DNA from 2 places in the Arthrobacter sp. 05L417 genome. Region 1 is predicted to be linked to the other one. Evidence: riboswitches for the same ligand, from Rfam matches in the RefSeq annotation. Region 1 holds a riboswitch; the other holds the start of a gene.
What was found. A riboswitch is a leader RNA that binds a small molecule or an ion and turns the genes downstream of it on or off. The one in region 1 is predicted to bind cyclic di-AMP.
Positions count from the first base shown of each region.

Region 1 (11,431 bases):
GGCGCGGAGCACCTTGGCGATGGCAGCGGCGTCGATCGAGTCATCGAAGTCGATCGTGGCGATGACATTGGAGCGGTCCTCTGCCTTCGCCACGAACGGGGTGGCGTACTCGGAAGCCTCCGCCCAATTGTAGATGCGGCTTGCGGAGTCCGCGGTGCGCTTGCTGGCGAAGTCGAGGCCACCGTTGCTGTTGAGCCACTGGACCTGGGCATCCAAGGTCACCAAGGTGGACAGGGACGGCGTGTTGTAGGTCTGGTTGAGCTTCGAGTTGTCGATGGCCGTCTGCAGGTCCAGGAAATCGGGGATCCAGCGGCCGCTTGCCTTGATGCGGGCGGCGCGCTCCAGGGCGGCGGGGGAGAAGAGGCCAAGCCACAGGCCGCCGTCGGAGGCAAAGTTCTTCTGCGGGGCGAAGTAGTAAACGTCGGCCTCGGTAACATCGACATCCAGGCCGCCGGCTGCGGACGTCGCGTCGACCAAGACAAGTGAACCCTCGTCGCTACCGTGAACGCGCTTGACCGGAGCGGCCACACCGGTCGAGGTTTCGTTCTGCGGCCAGGCGTATACGTCCACGCCTGCTTCAGCCTGGGAAACGGGCCGGGTGCCAGGCTCGGACTTGATAATGGACGAAGCTTCCAGGAACGGTGCCTTGTTGGTGGCCGAAGCGAACTTGGAGCCGAACTCACCGAAGGAGAGGTGCTGGGCCTTCTTCTCGACCAGGCCGAAGCTGGCGACATCCCAGAACGCGGTGGAGCCTCCGACGCCGAGAATCACCTCGTAGCCCTCGGGTGCACGGAAGAACTGGCTAAGCCCCTCGCGGACCGAGCCCACCAGGTTCTTGACCGGCGCCTGACGGTGGGAGGTGCCGAGGATCGTTGTCGAGGCGGCGGACAGTGCCTCGATCTGCTCGGGGCGGACCTTGGAGGGCCCGGCGCCGAAGCGGCCGTCCTTGGGCAGCAAATCGGCAGGGATGGTGATGCTGTTGTCGCTCACGGGATGCTCCAATGGTGAAGTAGCGGCCTAGATGGGTCGTGGCAGGCGGCAAGCTGCCCCCTTCGACTCCCCAATTCTGCCTGACTCCGCGGGCGGGGACAGAACCGAAGGTGTCATAGTCCGCCACGTGGAAAGCATTTGTTCCACCGGGCGTGGGGCCCGTGCCTGACCGGGCGACGGAGGGGCGCTGGAGCGGGACGCTGAGCGGGTGCCGGAATTATCCGGAGTAATTCAAAATAGGCTAAGCTTGGAGCTGGCGCCCGGACCGGGACGGCCGGCCGGTTCGGCCATTGTTCGACCACTGAGTCGGCTGCGGTACGGTGGAAAATACGCAAGATACTGCGCTCGAGGAGCTGAGCTGGATGACGGATCTGATCGATACCACTGAGATGTATCTTCGGACCATTTTGGAGCTTGAAGAAGAGAACATCGTGGCTCTTCGCGCACGCATCGCCGAGCGCTTGCGGCACTCCGGCCCAACCGTTTCCCAGACCATCGGACGCATGGAACGCGACGGCCTGGTTATTGTTTCAAATGACCGGCACCTTGAGCTGACCGAAACCGGCCGGAAACGCGCCACCGAGGTCATGCGAAAGCACCGGCTCGCCGAGCGGCTCCTGGCCGATGTCATCGGACTGGACTGGGCCTACGTCCACGATGAGGCATGCCGCTGGGAGCACGTTATGAGTGAGCGCGTGGAACGGCGGCTCTACGAGCTCCTGGACCACCCCACGGAATCGCCGTACGGCAACCCCATTCCCGGACTCGAAGCACTGGGTGGAGCCGCATCGCATGCCTTCACGGATGGCGTGGTCAACCTTCTTGAAGCAATGAACGAATACTCACCGGAAAACAGGGTCACCGTCAGTCGGCTGGCCGAACCGATCCAGGTGGAACCGGAACTGCTCGTGCAGCTGGACGAGGGCGGAATCCGGCCCGGCGCGAGGGTTTCCCTGGAACGTGTGGGGGAGTACATCTCCGTTCGCGTACCCAATATCGACGGCGCGCTGGAGCTGCCGCCCGAGGTTGCCTCGCACGTGTTTGTCACGGTCGCCTAAGCTGCCCGGTAAGGGCCGTCGGCAAAGATAACGAAATTATTACTGCGGGGGTTAATCCCCTATAGTTGACTACTGGCGCCGATACCAAAGCGTTACCTGATCCGAAGCCGAGTTCTGCCAGCGGATCAGGTGGATTAGTCCATTCACTGGCAGAAGCGGGGGAACCACCATCGGCTGTCGAAAGGCGGCCTTGGGGTGAAGTCCGCAGCGGAAGTGCAAGCAGCGCAGGGTTCCTCCGGGACATACCTGCGCTTCGCGCCCTTCGCGCGGACCGGGTCCACGATCTCTCTGGCCCGAATCCGACAGCTAACTTCGCAGGCTTGTCAGAGAGGAAAACCTTGACTACGCAGAACACCAGGGGCCGCAGACGCGCGTCCGGTCCTACTGCTGAGCTGCGGAGCACAAGCGCCGTCGTGCACGAGCGGCCCCGCGATCCCCATCGCGAAGTCCGCCGCCGCAAGGGTCCCTTGCGGCAAATGGCCGAGTTCGCCGCCGCGAGCGGAGCAGGACAGAAGGCCGGAGTGGCCCTTGCCGCCACAGGCCTCATTCTGACGGTCGCCATGCCGGGCACCGGCGCCCTGACGGCCACTGCCAACTCAAACCAAGTCGCGTCGGCCGTGGGCACCCAGCCCGAGATTCCGGCCGCGGCAAGCGCCACGATCGACTTCAGCCGCGCTGCGGTTTCCACCACGGCGGATCCGGACAGCAAGCTCAAGCAGCTCTTGAGTGCGCAGTCCGTCGGCACCATCAAGGAGTCGTCCTCCAAGGGCACCCTGGGGGCGCCGCTGGACACGCTGGTCACCGCCTCGCCGTTCGGCTACCGCGTGAATCCCATCACGGGCGGTTTGGGGGAGTTCCACCGGGGCCAGGACTTCGTGGCCCAGTGCGGCACCCAGGTCCACGCGGCCGCGGCCGGCAAGGTCACATTCGCTGGATGGCATCCGTATGGCGGCGGAAACCGCATCGTGGTGGACCACGGCAACGGCCTGGAAACCACGTACAACCATTTGTCTTCGTTCAGCGTCCAAGTGGGCCAAACGGTCAGCCGCGGCGATGTGATCGCTTTGAGCGGTACCACTGGCGCCTCTACGGGCTGCCACCTCCATTTTGAAGTCATGGTCAACGGCGACGTCGTTGACCCCCTGGGCTGGCTGTAGCCAATCCGATGGACGTCTCTCGCATGCTTGTCACGCTCCGTGACCTGAATGTGACATTCAGCCAAAACTCATGTACCGTCTAACTCGCATCAACTTTTAGAGAGTTGATGCACTCGGGTGGATTGCCTAGCTCTGCCACTGCCCGAGGTTCCGTTCGCAAAACATCGTCTGGCAGAGGCGGGGGACCCACTTTTGGTCATCTTCACCGATGGCCTTGGGGTTAAGTCGCATGACTTCCGAGAGGGAGAAGTGTGGCCGGATGACTCCCATCCGAATCCGACAGCTTACCTCGCGGGCATAGGGAGAGGCCTCTTAACGTGTCTTCACGCTCTACTGTTGCGCGCCACCGTGCCGCGGTCACCAAGACCAACTCGCTTGCCGTTATCGCTAAGACTGTCGGCAGCAACGCCGGTGGCGTAGGCCGCCAGGCGGCAGTTATCGCTGCTGCTTCCGGCCTGGTGCTTACTAGCGGTATCGCAGCCAACGCTGCAGAAACCAACGTCCCCCGCGAGTCCACTTCGACCTCCGCCCTGGAAGTCCAGTCCATCGCCCAAGCCAGCATTTCGGCCGACTCCTCCGTCGCCATCAAGTACGAGCGCCCGGTGGTTTCCACCGAAGCTGCTCCGGTTGTCGCAGCTCCGGTTGCCACCCAGGAAGCCGCTCCGGCTTCGCAGGCTGCGGGTGCCGCTACCGGCGTCTCAACGCTTTCTGTCACGGCTGCTGTTTCACCCGCCACCAAGGTTGCCAGTGGCAAGGGAGCAGCAATTGCTGCCGCAGCTTACGCACAGCTTGGCGTTGCCCAGGACTGCACCGCCCTGGCTTCGAACTCCCTGGCCGCTGTTGGCATCAACTTCCACGGCTGGCCGGCAGACTACCTCTCCCTTGGCCGCACGGTCAGCGCTGCTGAAGCGCAGCCGGGAGACCTGGTCTACTACCAGAACGGTGGCATGGGCATGGCCCACATCGCCGTTTACGTCGGCAACGGCATGGCAGTCCACGGTGGCTGGAACGGCGGCACCACCGCCCTGTACAGCGTCAACGTCGGCTCCGGCCCGGTCTTCATCCGCGTTGGTGGCTAAATAGCTCCGGCTACAGAGCTTCACTGGAACATCCCCGCTGGTCCGCCCGCGGGGATGTTCTGTTTTAACGGGTTACAGGGCAAAACGTGTGTAAATCCCGGGCGCGCTATGTCCGTCCCGCCCAGCCTAGGCGGTGCCATAGGCCCTCCTCGGCGGAGCCCGGTGCTGTAGAGCTCTGGTGGGAAGCAAGCACCTCCCATACACACGTTTTGTCCTATAACCCGACTACTTCGCGACGCGCAAATTACCTGGGGATGCGCTAGATCCCTGTCGACACCTGAATACATGTGTCGACAGGGATTTGGCGTGTCGCCCGGCTTTTGCTGTAGCGCTCGCTCGGCCCCGGGCGGGTCATGTCCGTCCCGGGATTGTTTTCGCTCGGATGTCGGATTCTGCTCAATCATTCGAATGGACCATTGCCGGGCCCACGGAATCACGGGACCGGCAACTTCGGCGAAGAGAGTGATCCAGCAGAATCCGACGGCATCCGTGGATCCAGCAGAATCCGACAGCGTCCATTAGATCCCGTCGATCTGGATCTGGTCATGGACCTCGGGCGGTTTGGAAGGTTCCGGCTACGTGTCCGGCACATGAACTTTGACCGACACTGCGCCGGAACCTCCGCAAGGATTCGTTGATCTGGCCTCCGGGTGTTTACTCTTAGGTTGTCGATCCACAGCCCGTACATGCAGAGGGCAGCCGGCCCTCGCGCCCCTGACGGGTGCGGCCGTGAAGAGGTACGTGCATGCGCACACTCGTTCTGAATGCTGGATATGAACCGCTGGCGGTAGTAACCTTCCGCCGGGCGCTGGTCCTTGTGCTCACCGGAAAAGCGAGCGTAGTGGCCGAAGGCGACGAGCCTGTCGTCGGGCCACAGGAGATTCTCGGACGTCCGTCCGTGATTCTACTCAATCGCTACATCCGGCCGAGATACAACACCATCACAGCGGTTACACGCCGCGGCGTTTTGCGCCGCGACGGCCACCGTTGCGCCTATTGCGGGAAAGCAGCCCACACCATTGACCACGTCCACCCCAAATCCAGGGGCGGCGCGGATTCCTGGGAAAACCTGGTGGCAGCGTGCTTGCGCTGCAACAACGCCAAGAGTGACCACACGCCGGCGGAGATGGGCTGGAAACTGAGGTTCACTCCCGCGGCGCCCACCGGGACTATCTGGCAGATCAAGGAGCTTGAGAAACCTGCGCCCGCATGGGATCCCTTCCTCCTGCCTGAATCGGCGGCCTGAACCGGAATTGAGCCTGCTCCCCGGGTAATCTGGGCGGGTGGACTTTGATGCGGTGATATTGGCGGGTGGCAAGTCCTCCCGTCTCGGCGGCGTGCCCAAAGCCCAGCTGAGGTACGACGGCGCCACGCTCCTTCACCGCGCCGTGGCGGCAGCGCGCGGCGCCGGGACTGTCGTCGTCGTCGGGCCTGATCCCGGGACTTTGCCGCACGGCACATTGACAGCGCGGGAGGACCCGCCCTTCGCCGGACCGGCAGCCGCGATCGCCGCCGGACTCGCCGTGCTAGAGGGACAAGACGGCGACAGTCCGTCCCCGAAGTGCGCGCCCTGGGTACTCGTCCTGGCCTGCGACATGCCCCTGGCCGCGGCCGCGGTTCCGGTACTGCTCCAGGAACTTGCCGCCCACCCGGAAGCGGAAGGGGCCATGTCCGTATCGGCAGATGGCCGGAAACAACCGTTGCTCGGGATCTACCAGGTATCCGCTTTGCGGCGGGAAGTGCAGGCTGCGGCAGAACAAGGTGGCCTGGTCAACGCCGCGGTGTTCCGGCTGCTTGCTACGCTTGATCTGCTGGCCGTGCCTGTCCCCGCAGGATCCACCGATGACGTGGATACCTGGGACGATGCCGCGGCGCTTGGAGTGGACGGCGACCTGCCGTGACAACAGCTGTACCGGACTGTGGAGGCGGATCGTGAAGAGCCAGGAAGAAACGCTCGAGGAATGGTGCAGGAGCCTGCTGCAAGCATATGAGTTGGAAGACGTCGAGATCGACATCAACGATGTCCTGTCCCTGGCAGGCGTTGCAGCCCATTCAGTGGTTCGGCCGGCGGCTCCTTTGACTACCTTCATTGCCGGCTTCGCGGCCGGACTTGCCGCGGGTTCGGGACAAGCCACTCAATCCGCGTCGATGGATGCCGCCATGGGCCTGGCACGCACGCTCGCGAAAGATTATACGAACCCCGGAACCGACGCCGGATGACGGAAGCCCCCGTGCATGTCCCGCACGCCGACCACTTGTGGGCGGAGGCGCGGCAACTTGCCTTCGATAGTGCCACGCCCATTCCCGCCGCACCCGTTGCGCTGAAGGACGCCATCGGCAGGACCCTGGCCTTGGATGTCCATGCCTTGCAGGACCTGCCGCATTATGCGTCGTCGGCGATGGATGGCTGGGCGGTCAACGGCAGCGGCCCGTGGATCCTGGCGGAGCCGGGCCATCGGCTGGCCCCGCACCAAGCGAGCCCGATCGCCACCGGCGGCCTGATTCCGCCGGGGGCCAAAGCCGTGCTGCGGAGCGAGAGCGGGGTCCTGACCACCGACGAAGACGGCTTGCCGCTACTCGCCCTCGGCGGGAACGCGAAGCCCGGCGAACCGCGCAACGGGCAACATATCCGCAACGCGGGAGAAGAAGCCGCGGCGGGCGAGCTGCTGATCAAATCCGGCGTTGTCTTGAATCCGGCCCATCTCGCCCTCGCCGCCTTGGCCGGCCGCGACGAACTGGACGTCCTGGGCAAACCCCTCGTGAAGATGCTCCTGACCGGCTCCGAAGTGGTGACCGCGGGTGTCCCGGCCCCCGGCAGGGTGAGGGATACCTTCGGTCCCCAGCTTGGCACCGTCGTCGAACTCCTTGGCGGGATCCGCGGCGGGCAAACCAAGGTGGGCGACTCCTATGAGGAATGGCTCTCGGCCCTTGAGGAAGGCGAGCCGTCGCCGGACGCGCCACCCGCCGACGTCGTCATCACCACCGGGGGAACCGGCCGTTCGGGGACGGACCACTTCCGGCGGGCCATTGCGGAACTCGGCGGCCGATTGCTGATCGATGGAATCGCGATGCGTCCGGGACATCCTGCCGTCCTGGCCGAGTTGCCGGACGGCCGCTTCGTGTTGGGTCTTCCCGGCAATCCGCTCGCGGCCATGATGGTTCTCTTCACGATCGGCGCACCCCTCCTCGCGGGGCTGGGCCACGGGACGCTGCCCGAGGTGGGAGAGGTGCCTTGCGGCGCAATGCTCGACGCCGATCCCGGGCGAACGCGTTTGCTTCCCTTCAGGTTCGTGTACGGCTTGGCGTCGCCTGCCCAGCATGCGGGGCCAGGGATGATGCGCGGCCTCGCCGGCGCGGACGGCGTCATGGTGGTGCCACCGCACGGCGTGCAACTGGGCGAAGCAGTGCCCGCTTTTCCGTTGCCGTGGGGGCCGCCGTTTCCCCTGCCGAAGCCCACACAGGACAAGGCCAAGAAGACTCCCGCCCGGCCAGCCCGCAAAGTTCCGTCCGGGCCGGTGGACTGGAGCGCCCTGACAGGCTGAGAACTTCCCGTGCAGGATGGACGCGGGTGGATTAGCGAGTCAGGCCTTGCAATGATGGGGACATGAACAGGCATGCTCCCGAACAGGACATCAATGAAGATGACCTCCAGATCCACCCACCCAAGCGCTCCGCCGCGGGCGTCAAGGCAGTCACCGTGGCATTGGAACGGGGCTGGGCCCAAGCGGGCGTCAGCCGGACTGTCAAGTCAATGCTCCGCGTCAACCAGCGGGACGGGTTCGACTGTCCCGGCTGCGCCTGGCCGGAGTCCATTACCGGCAAACGCAGTCCCGCCGAGTTCTGTGAAAACGGGGCCAAGGCAATCGCCGAGGAGAGCACCACGCGCGTAGTCGACGCGGAGTTCTGGGCCCGGCACTCCCTGGCCGAGCTCGAGGACAAGACCGAATACTGGCTGGGCAGCCAAGGGCGCATCGCCGAGCCCGTCGTCATCCGCCCTGGCGACACGCACTATTCGCCCATCAGCTGGACGGATGCTTTCAGCCTGATCGGCGAGCACGTGAATGCCACCACGCCGGAGCGCTGCGTGTTCTACACTTCCGGGCGCACGGCCAACGAGACAGCCTTCATGTACCAGTTGTTCGCCCGGAGCCTGGGCACCAACAACCTGCCCGACTGCTCGAACATGTGCCACGAGTCTTCGGGAAGCGCACTCAACCCGACCATCGGCATCGGCAAGGGCACTGTCTCACTCGAAGACATCCATGAAGCGCAGCTTGTGCTCGTTGTGGGGCAGAACCCGGGCACGAACCACCCGCGCATGCTCTCAGCCCTGCGTGATTGCAAGAACAACGGCGGCAAGGTTGTAGCCGTCAATCCTTTGCCGGAAGCCGGACTCCTGAACTTCAAGGATCCCCAGTCGCTCAACGGCGTGGTGGGCGGTGGCACGGACATTGCCGATGAATTCCTGCAGATCAAGGTAGGTGGCGACCTCGCTCTGTTCCAGGCGCTGGGCCACCTCCTGCTGGAGGAGGAGAAGCGGCAGCCGGGAACAGTGGTGGACCGAGCCTTCATCGAGGCGCAGACCGACGGATTCGAGGCCTACGCCGAAACCCGGGCTACGCTGGACTGGGCAGAGACGGAACGCGCCACGGGCCTGAGCCGCATCGAAATCACCAAGGTGGCCGGCATGCTGGCCGCGTCGAAGGGCACCATCATTTGCTGGGCGCTGGGACTGACCCAGCAACCCCACTCCGTAGACACCTTGCGGGAAATCATCAACCTGCTGCTCTTGCAGGGAAACTTCGGCAAGCGTGGCGCCGGCGCCTGCCCCGTCCGCGGCCACTCTAACGTGCAGGGCGACCGCACCATGGGCATCTGGGAGAAGCCGTCCGAAGGCTTCCTGGCAGCCCTGGACAAAGAGTTTGGATTCACCATGCCGCGGGAACACGGATACGACTCCGTGGAAACCCAACACGCCTTGGAGAAGGGCGACGTGGATGTGTTCGTTTCCATGGGCGGAAACTTCGCCGCGGCAGGCTCTGACACTGTCGCGCTGGAAGAAGGGCTCAAGAAGGCCGGGCTGACGGTCCACATCTCCACCAAGCCCAACCGCGCCCACGTGGTGCACGGAAAGACCTCCCTGATCCTGCCCACCCTGGGCCGCACGGACACGGACGACAAACACCCGGGCGGACGGCAAATCCTCTCCGTGGAAGACTCCATGTCCGTCATCCACTCCACCCAGGGCCGCTTGACCCCGATCTCGGAGCACCTGCTCAGCGAACCCGTCATCGTCGCACGCATGGCGCAGGCGGTGCTCGGCGATAGCCACCCCGTGGATTGGCGTGCCATGGCCGAGGACTACGACGTCATCCGGGACCACATCTCCAGGGTGATCCCCGGCTTCGAGGACTTCAACGCAAGGGTGCGGACCAAGAACGGCTTCGTGCTGCCCAACCCGCCACGCGACACCCGCACGTTCGCCACGGATATCGGCAAAGCACGATTCACCGTGAGCCCGCTGGAGTACCTTGAAGCCCCGGCCGGCCACCTGATCCTGCAGACAGTCCGCAGCCACGACCAGTACAACACCACGTTCTACGGCCTCGACGACCGCTACCGGGGCATTTCCGAAGGCCGCCGGGTCATCCTGGTCCACGAGGACGATCTCAGCGAGCTCGGCTTCGGGGACAGGGACATGGTGGACGTCATCTCCACTTTCGGCGGAACGGAACGCCGGGCGAACAAGTTCCGGCTGGTTGCCTACCCCACAGCCAAGGGTTGCGCGGCCGCGTACTTCCCGGAGGCCAACGCCCTGGTCCACCGGGAGCTCGTTGCCCGCGAATCCAACACGCCGGGCTACAAGGCCATGACGGTGCGGTTCGTCAAGCACGGGGAAGCCGCCGAGCACGCTGAAGCTGCCGGGACGGTGGGTATCTGAGATGGGACGGGTGACCCAGCGCCGCAAGGTGCACAAATTCGTCCTGGATGGCTCCGAACAGGCGCTGGAGCACCCGGTCCGCTACCGCGAAGACTTCCTTGCGGTCGAGGAACCGCTCGAGGTGCGCCTGGGGCACATGTCCTTCTCCGTAACCATGCGGACCCCTGGCGACGACTTTGACCTCGTGGCGGGCTTCCTGGTCTCCGAAGGCGTCATTTGGGACCCCGCCCAGCTCATTTCCTTGCGCTTCTGCGCCGGCGAGGACGAGAACGGCGTTCAGACCTTCAACGTGGTGGAGGCCCAGTTGCGTCCCGACGTCGTCCTTCCGGAGACGGGCCGCAACGTCTACACCTCCAGCTCGTGCGGGATCTGCGGCACCGACTCTATCGAGGCAGTGCGCAAATCCTCACACTTCAGCCCTTCGGGCGACCCCCTGAGCGTTCCGGTGGAGGTTCTTGCCTCGCTGCCTGACCGCCTCCGCGAAGCACAGGCGGTTTTCGACAAGACCGGGGGAGTGCACGCCGCCGGACTCTTCAGAATCCACGACGACGGCGAGGCTGAGCTACTGTGCCTCCGGGAAGACGTGGGCAGGCACAATGCGGTGGACAAGGTAGTGGGCTGGGCTCTGCGCGAAGGATTATTGCCCTTGCGTGGCACGGTCCTGCAGGTCTCCGGGAGGGCATCCTTCGAGCTGGTCCAGAAGGCGGCGCTCGCAGGAATCCCGGTTTTGGCCGCCGTCAGCGCACCCTCCAGCCTCGCCGTGGAACTCGCCCAGGAGACTGGTTTGACCCTGGTGGGATTCAGCCGGGGGACCAGCCTGAACGTCTACGCGGGCAGTGACAGGGTGGCGGTGGGGGCTAAGGACCTGCAGGGATAGCCGCCAATCACTTGGCTATTGTCCCGGAACAACGTAGATTTTATCCATCGAATGGAATCTCAACCTAGCCCACCGCCAAAGGGGACTTCAATTGCACGACGACCGCCGGATCACTGAGAAGCGGCTCGAACGTTTTGTCCGGGAGCGGATAGCCCCCGCCATCTATGGCCGCGCGCTGCCCCTTGAACTGAGCAGCTGGGATGCCCCGGGCGAGCCGGTTCCAGCCTCGGAAGCACTCCGCCAGGTCTTCGAACCCCAGGAACACGGTGCTGCGTGGGGCAAGGCCTGGAGCACCAAGTGGCTGCGGCTTCGGGGCGAGGTTCCGGAGG
Region 1 is NZ_JBFTOG010000016.1:24,743-36,173, forward strand. Features, by position in the region: gene serC (phosphoserine transaminase) at 1-990, opposite strand, end outside; gene AC1DJW_RS13405 (iron-dependent transcriptional repressor DtxR) at 1,353-2,048, shown strand; cyclic di-AMP (ydaO/yuaA leader) riboswitch at 2,175-2,384, shown strand; gene AC1DJW_RS13410 (M23 family metallopeptidase) at 2,387-3,205, shown strand; cyclic di-AMP (ydaO/yuaA leader) riboswitch at 3,351-3,517, shown strand; gene AC1DJW_RS13415 (NlpC/P60 family protein) at 3,523-4,284, shown strand; gene AC1DJW_RS13420 (HNH endonuclease) at 5,030-5,530, shown strand; gene mobA (molybdenum cofactor guanylyltransferase) at 5,568-6,185, shown strand; gene AC1DJW_RS13430 (DUF6457 domain-containing protein) at 6,217-6,504, shown strand; gene AC1DJW_RS13435 (molybdopterin molybdotransferase MoeA) at 6,501-7,826, shown strand; gene AC1DJW_RS13440 (FdhF/YdeP family oxidoreductase) at 7,889-10,225, shown strand; gene fdhD (formate dehydrogenase accessory sulfurtransferase FdhD) at 10,227-11,102, shown strand; gene AC1DJW_RS13450 (alpha-mannosidase) at 11,194-11,431, shown strand, end outside.

Region 2 (11,431 bases), on a different contig from region 1:
AACTTGCAAGTAACAAAGGGCCGAACCGTCCACATTTTGAGACGAATCGGACTATTGTGCCGCACATCACAATTCAGACATGTCCAAATGTGACCCATTCTCGTTCGTCACAATGGCTATTCTCAGTGAAATATTCGAATAAAATTTGATGAAGTTGTCCTTTTCTGAATCTTAAGTCACGTCACGCGCTTGCCTTTGAATCTCGAGATATGAAACAACCCTTGTCCAATCCTGGATCCGCGTCTCGTGAAAATTTTTTGGCAAATCGTCTGCTAGGGGCTTTGCAATCGCCCTCCTCACCCCGCGCTCGCATTGGATGTCGTTCTGAAGGCCCGCACCGAAATCAACTGCGTGGGCCCACGCCGCGAGGGTTCCCTGGCCGTGGGGCCACGCCGGCGAGGGTCCCTGCCTGAGCTTGCGAAGGCTGGGAGCCGGTGGGGACTTGCGAGGCGAGGGTGGCGGCGGGGACTAGTTGGTGGTGCCGGTTCCTTGGGTACTTGATGTGGTGGCAGTGACGATCTGGATGGACTGGGCCGTGTACTTATCGGATTCCTTGAGCGCTGTGACCCTCACGCTGGATCCGGATTTCACATCGGCGAGGGTCAGGGTGGTGCCAGTGGTTCCACTTCCGCGTTGCCGCATGCCTTCCTCTACCACGACGTCCGTTCCCAGCGTGTAAGTGCGGGTGAATCCGTCGTCGCTCTTGACAGTCATGGAGCTCGCCGAGATGTCGGTGACCGTACCCAGCTGGCCCGCCATGGTGACGTAGCTGCCGTTCTGGAGGACCACATATTCCGAGTGGACCGCGGCGTTCAGGCCACCCATGCCGACGCCGAGCCCGCCCGGACCTGCGTTCGTGCCGCCGGGGCCACCGAATCCGCCCTGGCCGTTCTGCCCGGCACCCGGTCCCTGCGCGTTGGTGGTATCAGCCGCCGCCGTCCCGTTTCCGGCGGCATATGCACCGGCTCCTGCCGCTGCAGCGACAACCACCGCGACGCCGCCAACAATGAGCCCCTTCTTCAGGCTCCAATTCTTGAAAAACGAAGGTCGGGGCTGTCCTGCGTTGTACTGCTGCGGCGCACCCCACCCAGCGCCAGGTTGCCCGGCTGACGGCGGCTGCGGCGCACCCCACCCAGCGCCAGGTTGCCCGGCACCAGGCTGCCCGGAATCATCAAGGGGCCGGATCACCGGCTGCGGGTGCCCATTCTCCGGCTCGGAACCAGGTACGGAGGGGTTGTTTTGCTGTTCCATGATGTTCTCCATCGAAGTCGGGACTGTTTGGTCGTAGATGTTCCTGTCCCAAACAGCGTCAGCCGCGTTGCTGTGCGTTGGCTGTGTCGAACTGCAGGCTTCCCTGTGACCTGCAGAACCGCTACAACCTCCGGACAGGTGGCTAGGCTGGGACTCACAGGGTGCTCACAGCATCGGCAAAGCACTGGCAAACCGGCAGATTGGAGAGTTGTCCCATGGCATCCTCGCACTCCATGACCAATAACCTTCCGCAGCTCAGCCACCCGGACGGTTCCCCCATCCGTGCCCTCGTGGTGGACGACGAACCCAGCCTCGCCGAGCTCATGAGCATGGGCCTACGCATGGCGGGCTGGTCGGTAGCTGTGGCCGGCGACGGTCCCGCCGCGGTAAAGCTCGCCAAGGACTTCCGCCCGGACGTCCTGGTACTGGATGTGATGCTTCCAGGGTTCGACGGCGTTGAGCTGCTGGGCAGGATCCGCGCCTTTGCGCCTGAGGTGCCCGCGCTCTTCCTCACCGCGAAGGATGACGTGCAGGACCGGATTGTCGGGTTGGCAGCCGGCGGCGACGATTATGTCACCAAGCCCTTCAGCATGGAGGAAGTCCTGTTGCGCCTGCACCGCCTGGTCCAGCGCTCGGGAGTGGCCGCGATGGACACGGCCGAGCTGGTGGTGGGTGACTTGACCCTGAACGTGGACACCCGCGAAGTTACCCGCGGCGGCGAGGACATCCCGCTCACGGCAACCCAGTTCGAACTCTTGCGCTACCTCATGGAAAATCCCAAGCGCGTGGTGAGCAAGGCCCAGATCCTGGACCGTGTGTGGGACTACGATTTCGGCGGCCAAGCCAACATCGTGGAGCTTTACATCTCATACCTGCGCAAGAAGATCGAGGCCAACCACCCGCCCATGATCCACACGGTGCGCGGAGCCGGCTACGTCATCAAGCCTGCCGAATAGCCGGGGCGCCGAATGTCCGCACTCTCGGGTATCCCCCGCCAGACTGACCACAGCTGGTTCAATCCTTCAACCTGGCACTTGCGCACGCGCTTGATCTTGCTCTCGATGGCACTCCTTGTGGCCATCTGCGGTGCCGTCGGGGTGGTCAGCTATGCCTCCATGGACGTGTTCCTCACGAAGCAGCTGGACCAGCAATTGATGCAGGCCTCCCATGGCCGCCCACCGCAGGGCAACCCGGGCGGCCGTCCGGACCCCTTGGATCCCCGGGGCCAGAGCATCGGCACGCTGAATGCACGCATTCTTGGCGGCCAGGTGAGCAGTGATGCCGGATTCTTGTCCTCCGATGCCACCCGTGCGCCGTTGTCCCCCAGCGACGCGCGAATCCTGTTGGCCCTCCCCTCCGACGGCCGCCCTGTTGATCGCACCCTGTCCAGTGGCGGCTACCGGCTGGTGGCTGCCGAAACACCCTACGGCGATGTGGTTATCACGGGGCTGCCGCTCGCCTCGAAAGAGGACACCGAAGCCTCGCTCGTGTGGACCATGGTGCTGGTGTCCTTGGGCGGACTGGTCCTGATCGGGCTGGCCGGAACGGTGCTGATCCGCCGCACCATGCGCCCCTTGGAGCAACTCTCCGACGTCGCCACCAAGGTATCGAAACTTCCGCTCGACGCCGGCGAGGTGGCCCTCGCGGTGCGCGTTCCTGCGTCGGCGGCCCACCCGAGCACCGAAGTGGGAAGCGTCGGCCATGCATTGAACCTGATGCTGGACAACGTCTCCAGCGCCCTCGAAGCGCGCCAGCAAAGTGAGACAAAGGTGCGCCAGTTCGTGGCCGACGCGTCGCACGAACTACGCACTCCGCTGACCGCCATCCGCGGCTACACCGAACTCTTGCGCATGACCGAGACGTTCACGGAGGACGGCCGCAAGTCACTGGGCCGGGTGCAGAGCCAGTCAGAACGCATGACCACCCTCGTAGAGGACCTCCTTCTCTTGGCCCGGCTTGACGAAGGGAAGGCGCCGGAGTTCACCGATGTGGACCTTACGCAGTTGGTGATCGAAACCGTCAGCGACGAGAAAGTCATGGCCCCCGAGCACATCTGGCAGCTCAAGCTCCCGGATGAGCCCCTCACGGTCCGCGGCGACACCACCCAACTCCACCAGGTTCTGGCGAATCTGCTCTCCAATGCCCGCAAGCACACCGAGGCGGGAACCACCGTGGTCACGGGCGTCATGCGCTCCGCCGATGGCAGTGCCGTGGTGACCGTGACCGACAACGGCCCGGGCATCCCGCCTGAATTCCAGGGCAGGATCTTCTCGCGCTTTGCCCGTGCCGACGCCGCCCGCTCCGGTTCCGAGGGCACGTCCGGGCTCGGCCTTTCGATTGTGGAATCCATTGTCCAGGCGCATGGCGGCACGGTGGAAGTGGCGTCCCGCCCGGGCCGGACGGAGTTCGCGGTGCGGCTCCCGGCGCTCAGGACCGCCACCGCCTGAAGAGACCAACCAGAAAAGCGCGACGCCGGTGCGCGTCGAGCGCAAGTCGACGCACCGGCGTCGTGATCTCCGTTACCTAAATGTGACTTAAGCTGGATCCTCCTGTACCGTCGAATGGGTGCGCTGGATCATTCCGGCCACCGCCGGGTAGGCGCCGAGCTCTGCCACTCCCCGGTGCCCAACAGTCCAGGCAGAGACGGGGGACCCAGGTCTCCGGGCAAGCGCTCATGTTGAGCCAGCCCTAGGGGTGAAGCCGTACCGCCACAATTCGCTGTGGCCACGGCCGGATGACCTCATCCGAATCCGACAGCTAACTCCGCAGGCGTCGAGAGGCAATCACCATGTCTGATTCCAGGAATCAGTCGCGCCCTGTTGCGCGCCACCGCGGCGAACCTGCCCGGAGAAACAAGTCACGTTCCACCTTGAGGCGAGTCGCCTCGAACCTCGGCACCGGCCAGCGCATGGCCGTTGTTGCCGGCGTCGTCGCCGTGTTCCTCGGTGCAGGCGCCGCCACCCAGGCCGCCGGACAGGCCATCAATGCCCAGGACATGAGCCGGACCTCCGAATCGCGCACGGCGGATCACTCAGCCATGCCATCAGCCAGCGCCACGCCGTCGGCGAGCGCAAGCGCGAGCCCCAAGCCGAGCGCCACGCCGACGCCGAGCCAGGCACCCGCCCCTGCTCCGGCCGCCGTCGCGCCCCAGGCTGCCGCACCGGCCGCCCCCGCGGCACCCCCGGCGCCAGCAGCTCCGGCCGCACCCGTCGCCGTCGATGATCCGGCTGGCGCCCAGGCCTACGCCGCGAGCATCCTTCCCTCCTACGGTTGGGGCCAGGGCGAAATGTCAGCCCTGATCACCTTGTGGAACAAGGAATCGGATTGGCGCACCACTGCCACCAACGCCTCCAGTGGCGCCTACGGCATTGGGCAATCGCTGCCGGGCAACAAGATGGCATCAGAAGGCGCCGACTGGCAGACCAATTACCAGACTCAGATCCGCTGGGGCCTGAACTACATCAAGGAACGCTACGGATCGCCGTCGGCGGCGTGGTCCTTCCACTTGGCCCACAACTGGTACTAAGCCCACGAGCCACGAGCAAAAGTATGTCGAGGTCCGTCCCTTCCGGGGCGGGCCTCGACGTATTCTGGCCGGGCACATGATTCCCGCACGGCGCTCAGACATCCACAGCCACGTCACAGGTTCCGCCTAAAGCCCTCATATTAGGCAGCCGCACTCTGGATACATGACGCTCATCGAATCCACCTCCGGAACCCTGAAGGACCCCGCGGTGGTGCCGCCGGGCCTTCCCATCCAAGGCAACGCGCCTTTCCACCCCAACACCCCCGTTCAACCCAACACCCCAATTCAACCGAGCACCGTGCGTCGCGCCCCCGTGGACACCCACACCGCCATCCCTGTCCTCGACGTCACCATCCCCGTCTTCAATGAGGAACGCGACCTCGAGGAGTGCCTGCGCAGGCTTCACGGCCACTTGCGCGAATCCTTCCCGCACGGCTTCCGCATCACCGTGGCGGACAACGCGAGCACGGACGGCACCTTGAAAATCGCGGAGCGCGTGGCAAGGGAACTGCCTGAGCTCGCGGTTGTCCATCTTGAGGAGAAGGGACGCGGTAACGCCCTGCGCAAGGTGTGGCTGGCATCGCCGTCGCCGGTCCTCGCTTACATGGACGTGGATCTCTCCACCGACCTCGCCGCGCTGGCGCCCCTTTTGGCGCCACTGATCTCCGGCCATTCGGACCTCGCCATCGGCACACGGCTGACCCGCAACTCGCGGGTTGTCCGCGGCCCCAAGCGCGAGTTCATTTCGCGTAGCTACAACTTGATGCTGCACTCGTTCATGGGTGCCCGTTTCAGCGATGCCCAGTGCGGCTTCAAAGCGATCCGGGCAGATGTCGCACAGCAGATCCTCCCCCATACCTTGGACAACTCATGGTTCTTCGACACTGAACTCCTGGTCCTCGCCGAACGCTGCGGCCTCCGGGTCCACGAGGTTCCTGTCGACTGGATCGACGATCCCGATTCGAGCGTCGACGTGGTTCGCACCGCCCTGGCCGACATCCGAGGCATGGTCCGGCTCACCCGGGATCTCGTCTCGGGCCGCATCCCCATCCCGGAACTGCGGGCAGCACTTGCACGCGGGCCGCTTCCGGCGTCGTCGCGTACTGCCGAGCAAAGCCCGCGCAGCAGCCTTTTCGGGCAACTGGTCCGGTTCGCCGCGATCGGCGCTGCGTCCACCCTCGCCTATGTGCTCATCTTCCTGTTCTGCCGCGGCTTCATGGACCCGCAACTGGACAACTTCCTGGCGCTGCTCATCACGGCCATCGCCAACACCGGTGCCAACCGGCGCTTCACTTTCGGCATCCAGGGCGGCAATCCCGTTCGGCACCACTTCGAGGGTTTGATCGTCTTCGGGATCGGCCTCGCGCTCACCTCCGGGGCGCTCGCCTTGGTGCACAGTACGACGACGCCGGACCGCTGGGGTGAACTCCTCACCGTGGTCGCCGCTAACCTCGCCGCTACCGCAGTCCGTTTCCTCTTGTTCCGGCTTTGGGTCTTCCGGCAGCCTGCCGCCCAGGCGACTGCACCCACCAAACAAGCCAAATCGCGCACAGAAACGGCAGCATCATGACCTCCACGATTACTCCCGCAAGCACAGGACCGGCCGCCGGAAATGCTGACGCCGGATCCGGCGTCGGGATTGCCGACGCACCGCGTCACTCGGCCGGCCCGTCAGCCCCCGGTGCCGCGCCCCGTTGGACGCGATACGCCTTTGGCCGACAGCCCCGTTGGGTACGGCCGTCCGCCGCCGGGCTCCTCGTAGCCACAGCCTTCCTGTATCTTTGGAACCTCGCGGCTACCGGCTACGGAAACTCCTTCTACGCCGCGGCCATCCAGGCCGGCACCAAGGACTGGACGGCGTTTCTGTTCGGTTCGCTCGACGCCGGCAACGCCATCACCGTGGACAAGCCCCCGGCGTCTTTGTGGATCCCCGCTTTGGTGGGCCGGATCTTCGGCTTCTCTCCCCTGAGCATGCTGGTTCCCGAGGCACTGATGGGCGTGGCCGCCGTCGGTTTCCTCTATTTGACGGTCAAGCGGGTCTCGGGACCAGGCGCTGGCTTGTTGGCCGGTGGCGCATTGGCTCTGACGCCGGTGGCGGCGCTCATGTTCCGCTTCAACAATCCCGACGCCATGCTGACCCTGTGCCTGGTCCTGGCGGCGTACTTCACTACCCGTGCCATCGAACGCGCGGGCTGGAAATGGCTCGCCGCAGCCGGCGCCGTCGTTGGCCTCGCGTTCCTGAGCAAAATGCTGCAGGGATTCTTGATTGTTCCGGGCCTGGGACTCGCGTACCTCTGGGCCGCACCCACTCCGTTGCGGCGGAGGTTGCTGCACCTGCTCGGCGCATTGGCCGGTATCGCAGTAGTGGCGGGCAGCTATATCGTTCTTTTCCAGCTGACCCCGGCCTCGTCACGGCCTTACATGGCAGGTTCGCAAACCAACAGCTTCCTGGAGCTGACCTTTGGCTACAACGGGCTGTCCCGCATCACCGGCTCGGGCGAAGGGACGCCCGGCGGAGGCGGAGCGGGCGCCCCTGCAGGGGGCAATCTCGGTGGCCTCGGCGCCTTTGGCGGCGGCGGTGGCAACACCGGTTTCGGTGGAGCTGCCGGGATCACCCGCATGTTTGGCACGAGCTTCGGTGCTGAAGTCTCCTGGCTTCTCCCCGCTGCGCTGATTCTTCTGGCGGCTGGCCTGTGGTTCACCCGCCGGGAAGCGCGAGTGTCCCGCACCCGTGCCGCGCTCGTCCTGTGGGGTGGTTGGCTTCTGGTCACGGCGGGCGTCTTCAGCTTCATGAGCGGCATCGTCCACCCCTACTACGCGGTAGCGCTCGCACCCGCAATCGCTGCCCTGGTGGGCATTGGCAGTGTTGAGCTGTGGCGTGGCCGCGGATATTGGCCAGCCAGGATCGTCCTGGCCGTGGTAATCCTCGGTAGTTCAGCGTGGTCCGCGGTTCTCCTGGGCCGCGATGCCTCATGGCTTCCATGGTTGCGCATCGTGATCGTCGTCCTGGGGGTGGTGGCGGCCGCGGCAATCCTGCTTCGCCTTGACTCACTTCGCTTTGCCGGCCGCTTCCGGAATGCAGCGGCCGCGGCCGTCGTAGTTGTCTCGCTTCTGGCCGGCGGCCTCGGAACCGCGGCATGGACGCTCGCGACGGCGGCTACCGCGCACTCCGGTTCCATCCCGACGTCGGGTCCCACCGGCTCCCCCATGGGCGGCTTCGGAAGCCGCGCCGGAGGTTTCGGCGCAGCCGGTGGCGCGGGTCAGGCGGTAGGGCCCGGTTCCGAGGGAACGGCCGACGCCGGACTGACCGCGCTGCTGACTTCCACCACCACGAAGTGGTCGGCGATCGTCTCCGGTGCCACCCAAGCCGCAAGCCTTGAGCTCGCCACGAACACGAACGTGATCGCACTCGGGGGCTGGAACGGCGGCGATCCCTACCCGACGCTGGCACAGTTCCAGGACATGGTGGCCAAGGGACAGATCGGTTACTACATCGCAGGTGGAGGCATGGGTGGCGGCGGCGGGTTCGGAGGCCAAGGTAGCAATTCCGAGGTAGCCTCCTGGGTACAGGCCAACTTCCAAGCCCAGACGGTGGGCAACTCCACCGTCTACAAGCTGACAAAGTAGATCCCGATGACCACTTCCTATTCCACAGACACCGGTTCCAAGGCCGGTCAGTCGGCTCCGCCGTCGCGTTCGGTAGAGCCGCCGGGAGCGGCCGCTCCCCGGAGAGGGGGCGGCCGCGCCCGGGCCGGCCTGACCCGACGGCCCCGCAGCAACCGTGGTCCGCAGGCCCTGCGGGATCGCGTGGAGCTCGGCATTGTGCTCCTCGCAACCGCGGTCCTGTATCTCTGGAATCTCGGCGCTTCCGGCTGGGCCAATGCGTTCTATTCCGCGGCGGCCCAGGCCGGTTCGCAGAGTTGGACCGCGTGGTTCTTCGGATCCTCCGACGCCGCCAACTCCATCACGGTGGACAAGCCGCCGGCGTCGCTCTGGATCATGGACCTCTCGGTACGGATCTTCGGGCTGAACTCCTGGAGCATCCTGGTCCCCGAGGCGCTCATGGGCGTCGCCACGGCATGGCTGCTGTATCTGGCAGTCCGGCGAGCCGCGGTCCCCGCCAGCGGCGATCCACGGCTCGCCCACCGGGCCGGGCTGTTGGCCGCCGTCGTCATGGCCATCACCCCAGTAGCCACCCTCATTTTCCGGTTCAACAACCCGGACGCCCTGCTGGTGCAGCTCATGACGGCCGCCGGTTACGCCACGCTGCGGTCCATCCAGGACAACAAACTGCGCTGGCTCCTGTTTGCCGGGGTGTTCCTGGGTTTCGGCTTCCTGACCAAGCAACTCCAGGTCCTGCTGGTGGTTCCTGGATTTATCGTGGCGTACGTGGTTGCCGCGCAAGGTGGAGTGGGGCGTCGCCTGCTTCGGCTGCTTGCGGCGGGGGCGGCCATGGTGGTCTCGGCCGGCTGGTGGCTCGCCGTCGTCGAACTCATTCCGGCCAACATGCGGCCCTACATCGGCGGCTCCCAGAACAACTCCATCCTTGAACTGACGCTCGGTTACAACGGCCTGGGTAGGCTCAGCGGCCGGGAGACCGGCAGCGTCGGGGGCGGCAACGGCTGGGGAGTTCCCGGGCTGTTCCGGATGTTCAACAGCGAGTTCGGCGGCCAGATCGCGTGGTTGCTCCCCTCCGTGCTCATCCTCGGAGCGGGACTCCTGTGGCTGGGCCGCCGCGCCCCGCGCACGGATTCCGTCCGGGCTTCGGTGATCGTGTGGGGTTCGTGGGTGCTTGTCACCGGGCTCGTGTTCAGCTTCATGGCTGGCATCATCCACCCCTACTACGCGGTAGCGCTGGCCCCGGGCATAGCCGGGCTCGCCGGTCTGGGCGGCGTGCTTTTGTGGCAGCATCGCGCACAGCTCGTCGCCGCGGTCATGCTCGCCATGGCAGTGGCCGCAGCAGGATTCACGGCCTTCGACCTCCTGGGCAGCACCACCTCCTATGGTCCGTTGCTGCGCTGGGCGGTGCTGTTGGGGGCACTGGCAGCCGCGGCCGGGGTGCTACTCTCGGGACGTTTCCCGTCCCGCATCCTTCAGCGCACGACGGCGGTGCTCGCCCTAGCGGCCTCCCTCGCCGGCCCCTTGGCGTACTCCATCTCAACCGCCTCCGTGACGCACAGCGGCGCAATCCCCAGTGCCGGTCCAACGACTACATTTGGTGGCTTCGGCGGCTTTGGAGGCCGGGGCGGCTTCGGGCAAGGGGCCCAGAACACTCCCCCGCAAGCCCTCCAACAGCCGGGCGCCCAGGGCGGCGGCTTCGGCGGGAACCGGCAAGGCGGCGGCATGGGCGGCCTGCTTGGCGCCACCACGCCGTCGTCGGAAATGGTTGCCGCGCTGAAATCCGGCGCCTCGAACTACACGTGGGCGGCCGCCGTCGTAGGCTCCAACAACGCCGCCGGCTACCAACTGGCCACCGAACTGCCCGTGATGGCTGTGGGTGGCTTCAACGGCACGGACCCGTCCCCGACGCTCGAACAGTTCCAGCAGCTCGTGGCACAAGGCAAGATCCATTACTTCATCGCCGGGGGGACCATGCAGGCGAACAGCGGATCGGACGCTCCTGCGCAGATCGAGCAATGGGTGGCTGCGAACTTCCAGTCACAGACCATCGGCGGGACCACGGTGTACGCACTGGCCGGCTGAGTGGGCTGACCGAAGCACCCGGACGGGCTGTGGCAATGATCGCGGAGTAATCCGCAATCTGCCACAGCCCGTCTGTTGCCGTCTCCCTGCTCGGCTTTGTTGACATAGAAGTCCTTGGCGCGGCGGCTGAGGAGGCCCGAGGAAAAGTTTCAAAAAGACTCTTGTTTTGCAAACGTTTGCAGAGAAAAGTGGACGCCACTGCAGATCCCATTTCCAAGCTTTCGTCGCATCAAGGAGCATGTATGTATTTCGCCGACTGGCTCGTTTTAGGGGCCTACTTCGTGGTCATGATAGGGATCGGCTGGTGGGCCAAGAGCCGAGTGAAAAACGCCGCGGACTTCTTCACAGCCGGTGGGAAGATGCCGTGGTGGCTGGCGGGGATTTCCCACCACATGTCCGGCTATTCGGCTGCTGTCTTCGTGGCCTACGCCGCCATCGCCTACACCACCGGTTTCGCACTGTACGTGTGGTGGGCCCTTACGATCACCATTGCCTGCCTTGTTGGCGCTGTCTTCTTCGCCCCGCGCTGGCCGCGACTGAGGCAGCGTTTGGGAATCATCTCCCCGCTCGAATACCTGGCTACCCGTTACAACCTACCCGCGCAGCAAGTACTGGCTTGGTCCGGTGCCGCATTGAAAGTCTTCGATGTTGCGGCCAAGTGGGCGGCCAGCGCGATCCTCCTGAACGTGTTCGCCGGGGTTCCGATTGCAGTTGGCATCCTGATCGTCGGCGGGGTCACGCTCATCTATTCGACCATTGGCGGCTTGTGGGCGGATGCCTTGACGGATATGGGCCAGTTCATCATCCAGTCAGTAGCGGGCGTTGCGATGCTCATCTTCGCGGTGGCCAAGCTTGGGGGCGTTTCCTCGATCGCGGGAATCTGGTCCCGGCTGCCGGCCTCCCACTCGCAGCCATTCGCCGGGGACTATACCATCGGATTCTTCCTCGCCT
Region 2 is NZ_JBFTOG010000013.1:75,837-87,267, forward strand. Features, by position in the region: gene AC1DJW_RS12020 (hypothetical protein) at 469-1,251, opposite strand; gene AC1DJW_RS12025 (response regulator transcription factor) at 1,467-2,207, shown strand; gene AC1DJW_RS12030 (sensor histidine kinase) at 2,220-3,698, shown strand; cyclic di-AMP (ydaO/yuaA leader) riboswitch at 3,864-4,037, shown strand; gene AC1DJW_RS12035 (aggregation-promoting factor C-terminal-like domain-containing protein) at 4,040-4,777, shown strand; gene AC1DJW_RS12040 (bifunctional glycosyltransferase family 2/GtrA family protein) at 4,941-6,347, shown strand; gene AC1DJW_RS12045 (glycosyltransferase family 39 protein) at 6,344-8,404, shown strand; gene AC1DJW_RS12050 (ArnT family glycosyltransferase) at 8,411-10,480, shown strand; gene AC1DJW_RS12055 (sodium:solute symporter family protein) at 10,723-11,431, shown strand, end outside.
Region 2: it holds a riboswitch for cyclic di-AMP, as region 1 does, so the genes downstream of both, AC1DJW_RS12035 (aggregation-promoting factor C-terminal-like domain-containing protein) here and AC1DJW_RS13415 (NlpC/P60 family protein) in region 1, are expected to answer to the same signal.